DNA from 3 places in the Streptomyces sp. NPDC025833 genome. Region 3 is predicted to be linked to each of the others. Evidence: riboswitches for the same ligand, from Rfam matches in the RefSeq annotation. Region 3 holds a riboswitch; each other region holds the start of a gene.
What was found. A riboswitch is a leader RNA that binds a small molecule or an ion and turns the genes downstream of it on or off. The one in region 3 is predicted to bind cobalamin.

Region 1 (3,266 bases), on a different contig from region 3:
TCGCCGAGGATCTGGAAGCCGCCGCAGACGCCCAGCACCGGGCGGCCCTCGGCGGCCCGCCGGGCCAGCGCGTCGGCCAGCCCGCGCTCCCGCAGCCACCGCAGGGCCCGGACGGTCCCGCGCGTGCCCGGGACGATGACGAGGTCGGCGTCGGCCAGTTCCTCCGGCCGGTCCACGAACCGCACCACGACGCCGGGTTCGGCGGCCAGCGCGTCCACATCGGTGAAGTTGGACATGAGCGGGACCGCGCACACGGCGACCCGCAGCACGTCCGCGCCGACCGGGGGAGCGACGGCGGACTCGCGGACGGCACCGCGCAGCGACAGCCGCAGCCCGTCCTCCTCGTCGATGCCCAGCCCGTGCCGGAAGGGCAGCACCCCGTACGTCCGCCGTCCGGTGAGGTCGCGGAGCATGTCCAGCCCGGGCTCCAGGAGGCCGACGTCGCCCCGGAACTTGTTCACCAGGAAGCCGGCGACCAGCTCCTGGTCCTGCGGCGAGAGCAGGGCGACCGTGCCGAAGAAGGAGGCGAAGACGCCCCCGCGGTCGATGTCGCCGACGACGAGCACCGGCAGCCGCGCCCCCCGGGCCACGCCCATGTTGACGATGTCGGTCCGGCGCAGGTTGATCTCCGCCGGGCTCCCGGCCCCCTCGCAGATCACCGCGTCGTGGGTGCTCCGCAGCTCGGCCAGGCAGTCCAGCACCGTGCCGAGCAGCCGCTGCTGGCGCCCGCCGTGGTAGCCGCGCGCGCTCAGCTCGCCCACCGGCTTGCCCAGCAGCACCACCTGGCTGCTCTGCTCGCCGCCGGGCTTGAGCAGCACCGGGTTCATCAGCGCGGTCGGCTCGGCCCGGCAGGCCTGGGCCTGCATGGCCTGGGCCCGGCCGATCTCGGCGCCCTCGCGCGTGACGAACGAGTTGAGGGACATGTTCTGCGCCTTGAACGGCGCCACCCGCACGCCCTGGCGCACCAGCCAGCGGCAGATGCCGGCGGTCACGACGCTCTTGCCCGCGTCGGAGGTGGTGCCGGCGACGAGGAGACCACCGTTCACTTGCCACGTCCCTTCAGGAGTGCGCGCGCGGCGACCGTGGCGCCGAGGGCGAGCAGGCCGACCCGGCGGGAGAGCCGTACCGCCCGGTCGATGTCGGCGGCCCGGACCGGCCGTCCGGCGGCGCCGTTGAGCACGGGGCGGTGCTCGACCCGGCCGCCGTAGGAGAGCGTTCCGCCGAGCCGGACGCCGAGGGCGCCGGCGAAGGACGCCTCGACGGGGCCGGCGTTGGGGCTGGGGTGCCGGCGGGCGTCGGCCCGCCAGGCGCGCAGGGCGCCGCGCGGACCGGGTCCGGCCGCCGCGGCCAGCAGGGCCGTCAGCCGGGCCCCGGGCCAGCCGGCGACGTCGTCGAGACGGGCGGAGGCCCAGCCGTAGCGCCGGTACCGGGGCGACTTGTGGCCCACCATGGCGTCCAGGGTGTTGACCGCGCGGAAGCCGAGGAGGCCCGGGACCCCGGCCACGGCGCCCCAGACGAGCGCGCCGACCACCGCGTCGGAGGTGTTCTCGGCGACCGACTCGACCACGGCGCGGGCGATCCCGTCGGCGTCCAGCGCCTGCGGGTCCCGGCCGCACAGGTGGGGCAGCCGGGCCCGGGCGGCCTCGACGTCCCCGGCCTCCAGGGCGCGCCCGACGGCGCGGGCCTCCCGGGCGAGGGAGGTGCCGCCGACGACGGCCCAGGTGGCGGCGGCGGTCAGCGCGGCGGACGCGGCGGGGGAGGGGCGTACGGCCCGTACGGCCAGCGCGCCGAGCGCCACGGCGCCGCCGGCGCACACGACGGTGTGCAGGGCGCCCCAGCCGCGGTGGTCGTGCCACAGGGCGCTCTCCACGGCTCCGGCCGCCCGGCCGAAGACGGCGACCGGGTGCCCGCGGCGCGGATCGCCGAGGAGGAGGTCGCCGAGGACGCCGGCGGCGGCACCGTACGCGTATGTGCGATCGGCACCCATCGGCTCAGCCGGCCGTGGGCACAGGAGCGGTCCTGGTACGGGTCCTTCGGCAGCCGGGCATGGCGATCTGTGTCCTCACTCAGGGTGTCCGCGCCCTGGTTCGACGTGAATCGGCGGTGAGAGTTCCTGGCTCCCGGGGGTTCTTCCCCGGTGACAGTGGCGGGACCGCGCCGGATTCGCACCGGCTTCCTCTCTTGCCGCCGTACTTGGCGTGGGCAGTCCACCACGCGTTCCGAACAGCCGTCAACTTGCCGTTGACCTGCGGAGGGAGAGTGTGCCCATCCCCACAGCGCCTGCCTGCGGGCATGCCGGAAGCTCCCCTCCTGGTGGCGGAGGGGAGCTTCGGGGGGTGTCCGGCCGCGGCCGGACCGGGTCAGGGCTTGGCGACGATCAGGTGGATGCCGTACGCCACCGCCGCCGCGCAGGCCGCGAAGCAGACGTAGGCGCCGGTGACGGCGAGGCCGGCCGAGCCGCCCCGGGCCGCGGCCTTCTCGCGCCGGGCCAGGCCGTTGATACCGAGGGTGAACAGGGCCACCAGGCCCACCGTGAACACGAGGCTGACGCCGAAGACGGAGCCGATGGCCGACCAGTCGATCTTCATGGGGCTGCTTCCTTGGTAACCGGGGGAGGGGCCGGGGTCAGACGGTGGCGGCCGGCGGGGCGGGTTCGGCGACCCGGACCGGACCGGCGGTCTGCTGCGGGAAGGCGGGGACCGGGTTCTCGGCGACGGTGCCCGCGGGCGGCGGGATCACGGCGGCGATGGCGGTGGTGACCACACCGGCCGGCTCCGCGTCCTCGGCGACGACGTTCGTGTGGTCGACGACCTCGCGGCGGGAGATCTTCCAGATCGCGGCGCTGGCGGCGACCAGGAAGACGGCGACGGCGGCGGTGCCCCAGTCGCCCAGGTCGGTCACGGACTCGGCGGCGGCGCCGACCAGCGCGGCGGCCGGGAGGGTGAGCAGCCAGGCGACGACCATGCGGGTCGCGGTGGACCAGCGGACCACACCGCCCTTGCGGCCGAGGCCCGCGCCCATCACCGAGCCGGAGACGACGTGGGTGGTGGAGAGGGAGAAGCCGAGGTGCGAGGAGGCCAGGATGGCGGTCGCGGCGCTGGTCTGGGCGGCGAAGCCCTGGCGCGGCTCCAGGTCGGTCAGGCCCGTGCCCATGGTGCGGATGATGCGCCAGCCGCCGATGTAGGTGCCGAGCGCGATGGCCAGACCGGCCGAGAGGATCACCCAGGTGGGAGGGTTGGAACCGGGGGCGAGGGAGCCGCCGGTGA
Region 2 (3,266 bases), on a different contig from region 3:
CGATCTCCTCGACCGTCGCGGCGGTGTAGCAGGCGTCGATCCACGCGCGCCCCTCGGCCGGCCGGCCCGCGGGCGGCGGCTGTTCGTGGCGGGCGAGGGCGCCCCGTACCGGCATCCCGGCCAGGTCGTCGACGAGGGCACCGAGGGCCGCGGAGGGCACGTAGTGGTCGGCGAGGCCGCACAGCAGGGCGTCACCGGCGCCGATCTGCGCGCCGGTCAGCGCGAGGTGGGTGCCGAGTTCACCGGGGGCGAGGCCGAGCAGGTGGGTGCCGCCGACGTCGGGGACGAAGCCGATGCCGGTCTCGGGCATGGCGATCCGCGAGCGCTCGGTGACGATCCGGACGCCGCCGTGCGCGGAGACGCCGACCCCGCCGCCCATGACGATGCCGTCCATGACCGCGACGTACGGCTTGGGGTAGCGGGCGATCCGGGCGTTGAGGCGGTACTCGTCGCGCCAGAACGCGGCCGAGGCGGTGCCGTCGCCGTCCCGGGCGTCGTCGTGCACGGCCCGGATGTCGCCGCCCGCGCACAGGCCGCGCTCCCCCGCGCCGGTGAGGACGACGGTCTCCACGGCCGGGTCGTGCTCCCACGCGGTCAGGGCCGCGTCGATCCGGCGGACCATGTCGTGGTTCAGGGCGTTGAGCGCCCTGGGCCGGTTGAGCGTGATGCGGGCGGACCGGCCGGCGGTGTGCAGGAGGACGGGTTCCTCGGTGCCGGTCATCCGCGTGCCTCCGTGAGGGCGCGGGCCACGTTGACGCGCATGATCTCGTTGGTTCCTTCCGGGTTTCGGTGTTCCCGCGAGGGGCGGACGGTCGGTGATCGACGGTCTTCCCGGGGGCGGTGGGGAGGCGTCGGTGTGCTGCCGGGCCCGCCGGGTCAGGTCCCCGCACGGCGGTGCGGCGGGGTGAAGGCGTACAGGTCGAGGATGTCGGGCCGGGGAGCGACGCCGGGGCCGCCCGCGTGCACCCAGGTGATGACGTCCTCGGTCGCGTCCGGGTCGTTGACGAGCCCGAGCCACACCGGCCGCGCACCGGCGGCCCGGCCCGCGGCGGAGGGCTGTACGACGAGGACGTTGGCCTGGTCGCAGACGTCGAGGCACTCGGAGATCCGCACCGGCACCTCCGCCCGCAGGCGCGCGGTCTGTCCGGCGTGGTCGACCCCGGGCACCTTGGGGCTGCCGCAGCAGCAGTCCCGGCACACCACGACCCGGCACGGCGCCGGTCCGCCGCGCCGCCCGCCCCCGCCCGGTTCCTCGTCCGCGATCCGTTCGGCCATGTCGCGCCACTCCCCTCCCGGGGAGATCCGCCCCGGTGTTCCGTGAGGAGGCGACCGCGTGAGTCTCCTGGCTCCCGGGTCGCCGCCCGCCCCGCCTTCCCGCCCCGGCCGGGGGCGGTGGCCTGCCGGAACTCGCTCACCGGTCACAGTGGCGGGACCGCGCCGGATTCTCACCGGCTTCCTCGGACCGCCGTCGCCCTACGTCGCCGACCATCATGTCATCAGCGCCGGTGGGGGCCCGGGGCGCCCCCGGCCGGCCGGTGCCCTACCCCGTGCGCGGGCGCGGCGTGTTCGCCCCGCCCGCCGGCGTCCGGCGCGGTGCGCGGAGGCTCGCACGGGCGCGGATCCGGGCGATGGCCGACGCCCGCGGGGGCCGGCCGGGCGTCGGCTCCGGGGCCGAGGACCGCCTGTGTCCGGCGAGATCCGAAGAGACCCGGCGAAGCCACGGCCATCACTCGAACGGGTCAGCGGAACCCACGCGTCCGGGCCGGACCGGCCGAGTCCGGCCGCCGCTGTCACGGGCCGGGCCGTAACTCACCCGGAACGGCTAATCGCGGAGCGTGCACCCCTTGTGCGCACCGGCCCCTCCCCCATTCGGAGTTGCGGCCGTACGGGCGACATGAGTCCGTGGGAGTCGTGTCCCACCGGATCTCACCCAGGAGGAGACATGGGCACCAACCATCAGTCCGGGACGACGGAAAAGCTGAACGTCGTCTTCGCGGTCCGCGTGATCGAGGGCGGGGAGCAGGGCTTCCTGGAGCTGTACGAGCAACTGCGGAAGTCCGTCTCCGGCACCCCCGGCCACATCGTCGAGCGGCTCGGCGCACCCGCCGACGACTCCCGGCAGTGGGTGATCACCAGCGAATGGGAGTCGGCCGACGCCTTCTTCGCCTGGCAGCAGAGCGAGGAGCACCAGCAGATGGTGGCCCCGCTGCGCGAGTTCGTCGACCAGAGGCAGTCGTTGCGCTTCCGGGTCGTCAAGGAGACGAAGGGGGCGGCGTCGTGACGCGCGCCGACCTCGGTCCCGTCGCCGTGCTCGGCCTCGGTGCCATGGGCGCCGGGCTGGCCCGCCGCCTGCTCGAAGAGGGCATCGGGGTCAGGGTCTGGAACCGCACTCCGGACCGGGCCGCGCCGCTCGTCGAGGCGGGCGCCCACCTCGCCGCCCACCCCGCCGAAGCCGTCGCGGGCACGAAGGCCGTCATCTGCGCGGTGGCCGACGGCGAGGCCCTCGGCTCGGTGCTGCGCGGACCGGACGGAGTGCTGGCCGCGGGCCCGTACCCGGGTGTCCTGCTCTGCGCCAGCACCGTCGCCCCCGAGGAGGTCGTCCAGATGACCGGGGACGTCCCCCAGGTCCTGGACATGGGCATGCTCGGCAACCGCGACCACGCCCGTGACGGGGAGCTGCGCCTCTTCCTCGGCGGCGACGAGACGGCGTTCAAGGCCGCCCGCCCGCTGCTGGAGAACCTGGGCAAGGAAGTCGTCCATCTGGGCGCACTCGGCTCCGGCATGCGGATGAAGCTGCTCCTCAACCTGCTGATGGGCATCGAGGTGCAGGCGCTGGCCGAGGCGACCGAGCTGGCGGGCGCCTGCGGACTCGACCGGCAGCAGGTCCTCAAGACGATCGCGGGCACCGGATTCGCCTCGCCGGTCATGGCGTTCAAGTCCCGGCGCCTGGCCTCGGGCCGCTTCGACGAGCCGGACTTCCGGCTGCGGCTGATGGCGAAAGACCTCATGCTCGCTACCAAGCAGGCGGCGGCAGCCGGCCTGAGCCTGCCGCTGGCGACCGCCGCGGCGGAGACCCACGTCCGCGCCACCGAGCAAGGGCTGGGCGACCAGGACTGTGCCGCCGTCACCCGCGCACTGACACCGAGACCGGGAACCGATACGTGATCATCGACATCCACGGGCACCTGTCCCCGCCGGAAGCGGCCGAGCGCTTCCCCATGCCCCCGAGCCTCACCGACGTCGACGGCATGCTCGCCGCCCGCGCC
Region 3 (3,266 bases):
GCCCGCGGCCTCGGCCCGGCGGTAGGCGGCGTCGAACTCCGCGCCCCACAGGTCGACCAGTTCGGGCACGTCGGCGGGGGAGAACAGCGACCACTGCTCGTCGGCGTTGACCCGGCGCATGAACTCGTCCGGGATCCAGTGCGCCAGGTTCAGGTTGTGCGTGCGGCGGGCGTCCTCGCCGGTGTTGTCCCGCAGCTCCAGGAACTCCTCGATGTCGGAGTGCCAGGTCTCCAGGTAGACCGCGGCGGCACCCTTGCGCCGCCCGCCCTGGTTCACCGCGGCCACGGAGGCGTCCAGGGTCTTGAGGAACGGCACGATGCCGTTGGAGTGCCCGTTCGTCCCCCGGATCAGCGAACCGCGCGAGCGGATGCGGGAGTAGGACAGGCCGATGCCGCCGGCGTGCTTCGACAGCCGTGCGACCTGGTGGTAGCGGTCGTAGATGGAGTCCAGCTCGTCCAGCGGGGAGTCGAGCAGGTAGCAGGACGACATCTGCGGGTGGCGCGTGCCGGAGTTGAACAGCGTGGGGGAGGACGGCAGGTAGTCCAGGCGGCTCATCAGGCCGTACAGGGCCGCGACCTCGTCCACGGACCGGGCGGTGTCGTCCTCGGCCAGGCCGCTCGCCACGCGCAGCATGAAGTGCTGGGGCGTCTCGATCACCTTGCGGGTGATCGGGTGGCGCAGCAGGTAGCGGCTGTGCAGGGTACGCAGGCCGAAGTAGCCGAACCGGTCGTCGGCCGCGCCGTCGACGAGCGCGTCGAGTCGCCGGGCGTGCAGCCGGACGAACTCCGCGGTGCGGTCGGCGACGAGGCCCTCGCGGTGCCCGACCGCGATGGACTCGGTGAAGGACGTGACGCCCTGGGAGGCGGCCTCGTCCCGGATCGCCAGGGTGAGCAGCCGGGCGGCGAGCTTCGAGTAGACGGGGTCCTCGGAGATCAGGCCGGCCGCGGCCTCCGTGGCCAGCTCCCGCAGCTCGGCCTCGTCGGCCCGCGCGGACCGGCCGCGCAGCGCGGCGGCGGCGACCCGGCCGGGGTCGGCGTCGGGCAGATCGGCGGTCAGCTCGGTCAGGGTCCGCAGCAGTGCGGTACCGGGACCGTCGGTCTTCAGTTCGGTGACTGAAGCCGGGTCGGCTGGCGCGATGGTCACGTGGGGCTCTCCCTCGCTCGGCACGGGGACCAGGCGGAGGGCAGGGGGTGACCACGAGCGCGCACGGCGCCGCGTCCACCGGCCCACTCCGCGAGGCCCGGACGTCACAACGCACCCGGACAGGACGAACGGGTGGGCTGCCGGCAGGTCCTCGGACTGGACAGGCGTGCGGATGCACGCGAGTACACCGTTGCGGGACAGTTCCGGATTCGCACCGGATTCCCCTGCGACGACAGCGAGCACGAGCATACATCTAGTGCCGGGCTGTCTCGTCACCCCCAGATGTTGTGTCGTTCCGCTCCCGGAGGCAGCCGTGTGCCCGGACGGCGCGTGGCCGGGCCGCGCCGTCCGGGCACGGTCCGGCCCGGGCGCACACCGGAGTGGAGGCGCTCACGGCGTGCGTGACGGCACCCTCCCGGCCGCCGCCGCCCCCGGCCCTCTTGGCGGCCCGCCGACGCCACAGCGGGCCCGGGGGAGCCCTGACTGAGGGCTGAGGGCTGAGGGCTGAGGGCTGAGGGCTGAGAGCTGTGGCTGGTGGTGGCTGAGGGCTGGGTGCAGGAGGCGGGGGCGGGTATGGCGACGGGTACAGGTACGCGTACGGGTACGGCGACGGGCCGCCGGATGTCCTCCGACGGCCCGTCGCCCGGTGGTCGTCCGGTGTGCCTAGTGGCCGGCGCCCGCGGTGGCGGGCGGCAGTTCCAGCTGGACCCCGGCGTCACCGGCGTCCGCCGTGTAGTCCTCCGGCGTGGTCTCGTCGATGCCGTCGGGGGCCTTCACGGCCTTCAGGACGAAGGTCAGGACCACGGTGACGAGGACGTTCAGGACGAACGCCGTCAGGCCGATGTAGCCGATCTCGTCGATGCCGGGGATCTCCTTGGCACTGCCGCCGAAGTGCTTCTGCGTCGGGGAGGCGACCCCGTACGCCGCGGCCGTGCCGTAGACCATGCCGACCGCCCAGCCGGCCAGCAGCGCCCAGCGGTGGAACCAGCGGGTGAACAGGCCGCCGACCAGGGCCGGGAAGGTCTGCAGGATCCAGATGCCGCCCAGCAGCTGGAAGTTGATGGCGACGGTCTTGTCCATGGTGAGCACGAAGACCAGGGCGCCCACCTTCACCAGCAGCGACACCAGCTTGGAGACCTTGGTCTCCTGCTCGGTCGTCGCGTCCGGCTTGATGAAGTCCTTGTAGATGTTGCGGGTGAAGAGGTTGGCCGCGGCGATGGACATGATCGCGGCCGGCACCAGGGCGCCGATGCCGATCGCGGCGAACGCCACGCCCGCGAACCAGTCCGGGAACATGTCCTCGAAGAGCTGCGGAATGGCGAGCTGCCCGTTGCTCACCTTCACCCCGGCCGCGATCGCCATGAACCCCAGCAGCGCCAGCAGGCCCAGCATCAGGGAGTACAGCGGCAGGATCGTGGTGTTGCGGCGGATCACCTCACGGCTCTTGGACGACAGGGTCGCGGTGATCGAGTGCGGGTACATGAACAGCGCCAGCGCGGAGCCGAGCGCCAGCGTGGCGTACGTCCACTGGCCGGTCTCCGGCGGGGCGAGCGCGCCACGCGGCTTGCCGGTGGCCGGGTTGACCTGGCTGAACGCGTCGGACGCCTTGGCGAAGACGTCGTCGAAGCCGCCCAGCTTGATCGGGATGTAGATGATCGCCACCACGATGACGATGTAGATCAGGGCGTCCTTGACGAACGCGATCAGCGCGGGCGCGCGCAGACCGGAGGAGTACGTGTAGGCGGCCAGCACACCGAAGGCGATGAGCAACGGCAGGTCCTTCACGAACCAGTTGGTGTTCTCACCGCCGCCGACGCCCATCACGTCCAGCACCGCCTGGATGCCGACGAGCTGGAGCGCGATGTACGGCATCGTCGCGAGGATGCCGGTCACCGCGACCGCCAGCGACAGGCCCTTCGAGCCGAACCGGCCGCGCACGAAGTCGGAGGTGGTGACGTACCCGTGGCGGTGCGAGACCGACCAGAGGCGGGGCAGGAAGGTGAAGATCAGCGGGTACACCAGGATCGTGTACGGCACCGCGAAGAAGCCCGCCGCGCCCGCCGCGTAGATCGCCGCGGGTACGGCGACGAAGGTGTACGCCGTGTACAGGTCGCCGCCGAGCA

Region 1: linked by a shared signal. The riboswitch ahead of ACZ4K2_RS32215 (cobalamin biosynthesis protein) and the one ahead of ACZ4K2_RS17405 (ribonucleoside-diphosphate reductase subunit alpha) in region 3 are both predicted to bind cobalamin.
Region 2: linked by a shared signal. The riboswitch ahead of ACZ4K2_RS26625 ((2Fe-2S) ferredoxin domain-containing protein) and the one ahead of ACZ4K2_RS17405 (ribonucleoside-diphosphate reductase subunit alpha) in region 3 are both predicted to bind cobalamin.

Annotation. Positions count from the first base shown of each region.
Region 1 covers NZ_JBVHNF010000022.1:84,330-87,595, forward strand. The annotation lists gene ACZ4K2_RS32210 (cobyric acid synthase) at 1-1,046, opposite strand, end outside; gene ACZ4K2_RS32215 (cobalamin biosynthesis protein) at 1,043-1,987, opposite strand; cobalamin riboswitch at 2,088-2,228, opposite strand; gene ACZ4K2_RS32220 (hypothetical protein) at 2,361-2,588, opposite strand; gene ACZ4K2_RS32225 (inorganic phosphate transporter) at 2,626-3,266, opposite strand, start outside.
Region 2 covers NZ_JBVHNF010000015.1:165,293-168,558, forward strand. The annotation lists gene ACZ4K2_RS26620 (enoyl-CoA hydratase/isomerase family protein) at 1-721, opposite strand, end outside; gene ACZ4K2_RS26625 ((2Fe-2S) ferredoxin domain-containing protein) at 877-1,275, opposite strand; cobalamin riboswitch at 1,337-1,458, opposite strand; gene ACZ4K2_RS26630 (antibiotic biosynthesis monooxygenase family protein) at 1,943-2,281, shown strand; gene ACZ4K2_RS26635 (NAD(P)-dependent oxidoreductase) at 2,278-3,165, shown strand; gene ACZ4K2_RS26640 (amidohydrolase family protein) at 3,162-3,266, shown strand, end outside.
Region 3 covers NZ_JBVHNF010000009.1:74,864-78,129, reverse strand. The annotation lists gene ACZ4K2_RS17405 (ribonucleoside-diphosphate reductase subunit alpha) at 1-1,143, opposite strand, end outside; cobalamin riboswitch at 1,269-1,405, opposite strand; gene mctP (monocarboxylate uptake permease MctP) at 1,807-3,266, opposite strand, start outside.